DNA from 3 places in the Thioalkalivibrio sp. ALE16 genome. Region 2 is predicted to be linked to each of the others. Evidence: riboswitches for the same ligand, from Rfam matches in the RefSeq annotation. Region 2 holds a riboswitch; each other region holds the start of a gene.

Region 1 (2,262 bases), on a different contig from region 2:
GAGGCACTGCGCACCCTGGAGGATCGGGAACCGGGGGAACATTCGCCGGAAGGCCAGCTCCTGGGGCTGGCACTGCGGCGGGTCGAGGACCTGCGCGAGGCGCGCGACCAGCTGATGCAGGCGCAGAGCCGTTACGCCAATGCGGTGGAGCGCTGGGAGGCCCTGCGCCGCGCCCAGGTGGAGAAGCGGGGCGAGAAGCGCTGGTTCAAGCGCAGTGTGCGCGGTATCCGGGTCAGCGAGGAGCTGATCGAGCTGACCGATGACCAGAAGCTGAAGCTGGCCAACGACTTCTGCAACTTCCTCAGGGAGCTGAAGATCCAGCGTGAGGGCGATCTGTTCTACTTCGGAGGGGCAGCGCTGGACGCCGAGACGGCCAAGCGCATCGGCATCCAGCTGGCCCTGATCCTGGAGCCGCTGGTGGACCTCACCAACCCGAGCATCCAGCGCGCGATCTACGCCAACCCGGCCGCGTATCTCGGGGGGCTGTATGTGGGCATGAGCGCGGATGCCAAGGCGGGTCTGGGCTCGGCCATGGTGCGCAAGGTACGCCAGGATCTCGGGCGCATGGCCGAATGGCTGGCGATGCGCCTCACGCGTATCTATCACCTGCCTTTGAGCGATTCCATGCGCGATTTCCTGGTCGAGCAGTACGGCGCCAACCGCGAGCGCCTGGACATGCTGGCAACGCATGCCGGCGACGAGTCGCATCCCGTGGCACTGCGCGCCGAGCGGTCGCCCGAGTTTGACGCCATGCTGCAGGACAAGACCTGGGGCCTGCTGCTGAAGCGCGGGACCCGCTATCTCCACGCCGAGGAGCGGCGCCGCCGCTGATGATCCGTCGCGACGGGCCTGGTTCGACGGTTCCGGTTGTGCGGGATCGAGTCTCCCCCGGCTGGTAATTTTGCGCCCAATTGTGTAGTGTTCGCCGCGTTCCCCGGTGCCCGGCCAGGCTCGACCTGGCGGGTTAAACGGGAAGTTCGGTGAGTCCGGGCAGGTCTCCGAGGCCTGCGGACGAAACCGACGCTGCCCCCGCAACGGTGATCGAGCGAGGGACCGCCCGACGGTCCCTGATGGTCGCGGCCAGTGCCACTGAACATGATGTTCGGGAAGGCGCCGCACCGGAACGCTCGTCAGCCCGGAGACCGGCCAGGGAATGATCGCGCGGCATGCGGCGGGCATGCGAGGCGGATGATCGGGCCTGGCCGCTAGCCGGTTGTGGCCGATCCCCCTCGTGTCTGTCTCCCCCTGTTCGCGCGATCCCGACGAATCAACGGCGTGCGGGCGGCTCGCCGGGAGACACGGACGACATGAAACGCACAGCACTTTCCACGGCCATCCTGCTGGCCCTGACCCCCGCCCTGGCACACACCCAGGACGCCCCCGAAACGGAAGCCCAGACCCTCGACACTGTTCAGGTGACGGCGAGTCGCATCGCTCAGACCGTCGACGAGACCCTGTCCTCGGTCACCGTCATCGATCGCGAAGAAATCGAGCGTCTTCAGCCGAAAGAGGTTGCTGATCTACTTTCCGCGCGGGCCGGCTTGGACGTTACTCAAAACGCTGCATACGGCAAGGAAACCGCGGTGAGAACCCGCGGTACGGAGTCCGGTCATACGCTCTTGCTAGTCGATGGGGTACGCATGGGGTCGGCAACCTCCGGCTCCCCGACTTGGCAGTTCCTCCCGGTTTCTGAGATTGAACGCGTGGAGATCGTTCGTGGCCCGCGGACCAGCATCTACGGTTCTGACGCGGTAGGCGGCGTGATCCAGGTGTTTACGCGCGAGGGACAAGAGGGTCCGCCGAAGGTAAATGCCTTTGTTGGTGGAGGCAGTTTCAATACCCGGGAATTTGGCGCCGGTGTGGCCGGTGGAACCGGACGAACGGATTACAGCTTTTCGTTTGGTCATTTCGACACGGTTGGCTTCGATGTTCAAGACGGTGTAGGGGACTCGGATGCGGACGGTTTTGACAACACCTCGATGTCGGGGAAGGTCGCCCATCGGCTGGATAATGGGGTCGAACTGTTTGGTTCATTGTTGTACTCGGAAGGTACGAGTGAATTTGATGGGTTTGTGGACGAGACCGAGTTTGTCCACGCAGCTATCCGTGGGGGCGTGCGGCTACCGGTAGCCCGGGATTGGGATACGGAAATCAGCGTTTCCCAGAGCCGCGATGAGAGCGACAACCTGACCTCGGGCACGTTCTTCTCGCGATTCGATACGCGCCGCGACATGCTCGACTGGCGCAACGACATCGTGCTCG
Region 2 (2,262 bases):
GAAAGCGGTCATTGCGATAACCCCACATCGCATCCAGCGTGTTTACCAGCCGGTAGGCCACCACGCCCGGTGCCCCGGCGACCAGGAACCAGAAGATCGTGGCAAACAGCGCATCGTTGCCGTTCTCCAGGACCGACTCGATGGTCGCCCCGCTCACCCCGCGCACGTCCAGGGCCTCCGTGTCCCGACTGACCAGCATCCCCACGCCCGTGCGGGCACCGTGCAAATCATCCGTCTCCAGGGCCCGCGCGACCACCTCGGCGTGTTCGTCCAGGCTGCGCCAGCCAATCGCCAGGGTCAGGATCGCCAGCGACAGCAACCAGCCCCAGGCCAGCGACGCCCCCAGAGCGGCCAGCGCCACCCATGGCAGGACCAACGCCGCGAGCAGCAACGCCCCGCGCAGGCGACTGGGCGCATGCCAGCGGGACTCGGCCCAGGCCGCCAGCCGACCAAACCCGGCCAGCGGATGGAATCGCCGCGGATCGCCGAACAAGCGATCCAGGATCAGGGCGCCCATCAGGATCAGGAAGGCGCTCATGCGCTGTCGGATCCGGTCCGATCGTCCGCCCCGTTTCCGGCGCCTGCCGCATCCGGGTCGGCTGCCAGCTCGCCGGGCACGCCCCAGCGATCCTGAAAGACCAGTTCTTCCAGGGGCCGCCGGCGATCCCAGCCCGCGGTCTCCAGCATTGGCCGGTCGTAGAAACGCTCCACATGGCCGAGGCACAACACCGCGATCGGATAGCCGCCCTCCGGCATGTCCAGCTGCCGCGCCAGCCAGTCCGGATCGAACAGCGAGACCCAGCCCATGCCCAGCCCCTCCGCGCGGGCCGCCAGCCACAGGTTCTGAATCGCGCAGGCCGCCGAGCACAGGTCCATCTCCGGTAGCGTACGGCGCCCCAGCACATAGCGTTCGCGGCCGTCGGTCAGGGCCACCACCAGCAACTCCCCCGCCTCGCGGATCCCTTCCAGCTTCAGGCGGTGCACCTCCGCCGCGCGCTCCCCGCAGGCCTCGGCGGTCCGGGCCTGCTCCTCTGCGGCGTGGGCGTGTAGTGCTTCGCGCAGGGCCGGGTCGGTCACCCGCAGGAAGCGCCAGGGCTGCATGTACCCGACGCTGGGGGCGCGGTGCGCGGCCTCCAGCAGCCGCCGCAGCGTCGCGCCATCCACCGGATCCGGCCGGAAATGGCGCATGTCGCGGCGTTCCCCGATCACGCGATAAACCGCCTCGCGCTCGGCCGAGGCAAACGCGTTCGGATACTCTTCGGTCGGTTTGGGGTCTGGGTTCGTCATGCGTTTCCGTCGGGGCGACGGCACGGCGAAACCACGAAGGAACGGGCACCCCGGATGGTGCCCGTGCCCTCGATCGTCGCCCGCCGCACGATCGCAGGATGCGTCATCACCAGGCCGGTCTCCGGGCTTGCGAGCGTCGGCGGCTGCCGATGCCGCAGACGCCTTCCCGTGACCCGTGGGGGCACAGTGGCCAAGCCTGCGGTGTGGTTCGCCGCTCACTTACCGTTGCGGGGGCAGCGCCGGATTTGCACCGGCTTCCCGTTTCACCTGCGCAGTGCAGGCACCTGATACAAGCCGCCGTATGATACGCGTTCGGCGCGCCCCCGACCAATTTGGGCACCAAACCATCTTGCCCATGCTGCTATGATGAAACGCTTTTGCGGCTTGCGCGCACTACCGCAGACGTCCTCCATTCGACCTCGCAACAGCGCCACAACCACCGGATTTTTATGAATTTCAAGACCCTCGGACGCTCCTCCGCCCTGCTCGTCGCGACGTTGCTTTGCACCGCGCCGGCACTGGCCGACCCGGTCTCGGTGACCGACGATGACGGTCACGAGATCCGGCTGGAACAACCCGCCGAGCGCATCGTCAGCCTCGCCCCGCATATCACCGAGGTGCTGTTCGCCGTCGGGGCCGGCGACAAGCTGGTGGGCGCGACCCAGCACAGTGACTTCCCGCCGGAGGCGGAGATGCTTCCCCGGGTGGGCGGCTACAGCCGCATCGATATGGAGCGCGTCGTGCAGCTCGATCCGGACCTGGTCGTTGCCTGGCGCAGCGGAAACTCGCAATCCCAGATCGAACACCTGCGCGAGCTCGGCTTCCACGTCTACGTGTCGGAGCCCCGCAGCTTCGATGGCGTGTCCGCCAGCATGCGCCGCATGGCCCAGCTCGCCGGCACCGAGACGCAAGGCGACGAGGCCGTGCAGGCCTTCGAGGACACGATCGACACCCTGCGCCAGGACTACGCCGAGC
Region 3 (2,262 bases), on a different contig from region 2:
TTGATCACGTTGTCGCCGTCATAGTCGGGATAGGCGGCCTCGAATTTCTCCTGGTACTCATTGAACTCCTCCAGGCGGGCGATCGCATCCTCCAGCGGCATCGCCATCTCGATCGCGTCCTGGATCGGGCCCAGGGCCTGCCCCTCCAGGTCGTCCTCTCGGCCATCCCAGAACTGCGCGGTGAAGAAGCCGGAATTCAGCACGGTCGGGGTGTTGCGCTCGCCAACCTGGCCATCGTGGCCGACCGCACGCGGGATGCGGTCCGCCCAGCCCAGCGCCGGGTTGTGGCAGGTCGCGCAGGAGATCACGCCGGAGCTGGAGATGCGCGGCTCGAAGAACAGCATCTTGCCCAGCTCGATCTTCTCCTTGGTCATCGAGTTGTCCGCCGGGATCGGCGGCAGCGCCGGTAGCGGCTCGAACACATCCCGGTACTGCGAGTAGTCGGTATCCGCCACGGCGGGCGCGGCCACGCCAAGCGCCAGGGCGGTGCAGGCCGAAAAGATGGCGCTGCGAAGATAAGAACGTCGGATCATGGCAAGTCTCCCTGAGATTGGATCGGTGTCGGCGAAGACCGATATAGACTCGGTCCAAATCACCTGAATCCCACCCTATCGACCCGGTATTCGATCGACCAGCGAAATCAGCGCTCCCGTTGATCCAGATCAATCAATGCGGTTGGTCGCTCCTCAAACGCACCTCTTGCCAGCCTATTTGTAACCCCAGTAACCTTCGCCCCGCCTCCAGGTGCCCTGGCGTTCCATCGCCGGGGATAATCGGGAAGCCGGTGCGCGAACTGCCGTTCGCAATGCCGGCACTGCCCCCGCAACGGTAGGTGAAGACAACGGATCAACAACCACTGCGCCGCAATTCGGTGTGGGAAGGCGATCCGCCCGGGCACCCCCGCCCGCTTCACGAGTCCGGAGACCGGCCAGGAGGAAACCTGACGCTGCGGCGGGCAAGCGGTCGGGTCGGGCTTGCTGTGTCTATAGTCCCCGACCTCCCCTGGCCCACCCAGCGTCGTTCCATCCACGGCGCACGGGGTGTGCGTCCCAGGGAGAATGACCTTGAACAAACCGACCCGACGACCCGGCCGGCCGCCACTCCTGGCTCCGGCCCCGACCCTTCTCGGCCTGTTGATCGCCAGTGGCGGGGCTTCCCCCCTCCAGGCACAGTTCGAGTTCGGCAGCGAAGCCGACGGCTTCGCCATCACCCTGGACCCGCTCATCCAGGGCCGCTACGCCATCGAGCGGGGCGACGAGGGAACCACCACCGAATTCGACTTTCGCCGCGCCTGGCTGGATACGACGGGCACCCTATTCCACCCCGATCTTAGTTTTCGCCTGCAGCCCGACTTCAGCAGCGGCGAGCTCTCGATGCGCGACGTCTGGCTCCAATACGCGCTGACCGAGTCCCTCGACCTGCGCGCCGGCCAGTTCACCGTGCCCTTCGGCCTGCCGCGGGACATCGGCGGCCCCAACCGGCTGTTCACCGAGTTGAGCATCGCGGGGAATCAGTTCGAGGTCCCGGCCGGCCGCGACACCGGCGTCGCCCTACTGGGTGGCGCGGCCGACGATCGCGCCTGGGCCATCGGCGTGTTTGACGGTCGCGGGCGCCTCGACCAGCGCGATGATCGTCCGTCCACCTCCGGCCACCTGTTCAGCGCGCGCGGCGCGTGGGCCCCGGTCGGCGCAGTCCCACGTGACAACACCACGTTAGGCCAGGCCGTGAAGCGCACCGTCGGCCTGGGCGCCGGCGTACAGGCCGCCAGCCGCAACCACCTGCGCGACTGGAGCCGCGGCATCGAAGACACGGTGGCCAACCAGCGCGCCGACTGGGTCACCGCCACCGCCGACGCGGTGGTCAAGTTCGGCCATACCTCGCTGTCGCTGGCCGCCTTCCGCCGCGATGTCTCCCCCAACCGCACCGCGAACTACCACGACCTGGGGGCCGAACTGGAACTGGCGCAGTCGCTACCGGTGGAGGGACTGGAGTTCGCCGCCCGCCACGCGGTGCTGCGCCACGACGCCGGCGACGACCTGGATGGAGACGAGCGCTGGCAGCGCGAATGGGGCGCCGGCCTCAACTGGTATCACCGAGGGCAGCGGCAGAAGACCCAGCTCATGTGGCTGGACCGCGACACCGACACCTCGAACTGGGAAATGCACTTGCAGCACCAGTTCCGCTTCTGAAACCGGAAAGGAGATCCGACATGACTAGAACCACCTTCACGCCGGCCCTGCGGGTAACCGGCCTTGTCCTGAT

The links. A riboswitch is a leader RNA that binds a small molecule or an ion and turns the genes downstream of it on or off. The one in region 2 is predicted to bind cobalamin.
Region 1: linked by a shared signal. The riboswitch ahead of F627_RS0104715 (TonB-dependent receptor domain-containing protein) and the one ahead of bluB (5,6-dimethylbenzimidazole synthase) in region 2 are both predicted to bind cobalamin.
Region 3: linked by a shared signal. The riboswitch ahead of F627_RS0104815 (porin) and the one ahead of bluB (5,6-dimethylbenzimidazole synthase) in region 2 are both predicted to bind cobalamin.

What each region holds. Positions count from the first base shown of each region.
Region 1 is NZ_KB906357.1:44,456-46,717, forward strand. It holds gene F627_RS0104710 (hypothetical protein) at 1-831, shown strand, start outside; cobalamin riboswitch at 919-1,166, shown strand; gene F627_RS0104715 (TonB-dependent receptor domain-containing protein) at 1,308-2,262, shown strand, end outside.
Region 2 is NZ_KB906362.1:128,011-130,272, reverse strand. It holds gene cbiB (adenosylcobinamide-phosphate synthase CbiB) at 1-538, opposite strand, end outside; gene bluB (5,6-dimethylbenzimidazole synthase) at 535-1,287, opposite strand; cobalamin riboswitch at 1,382-1,590, opposite strand; gene F627_RS0109280 (cobalamin-binding protein) at 1,737-2,262, shown strand, end outside.
Region 3 is NZ_KB906357.1:66,927-69,188, reverse strand. It holds gene F627_RS0104820 (cytochrome-c peroxidase) at 1-533, opposite strand, end outside; cobalamin riboswitch at 726-948, shown strand; gene F627_RS0104815 (porin) at 1,059-2,189, shown strand; gene F627_RS0104810 (cytochrome c) at 2,210-2,262, shown strand, end outside.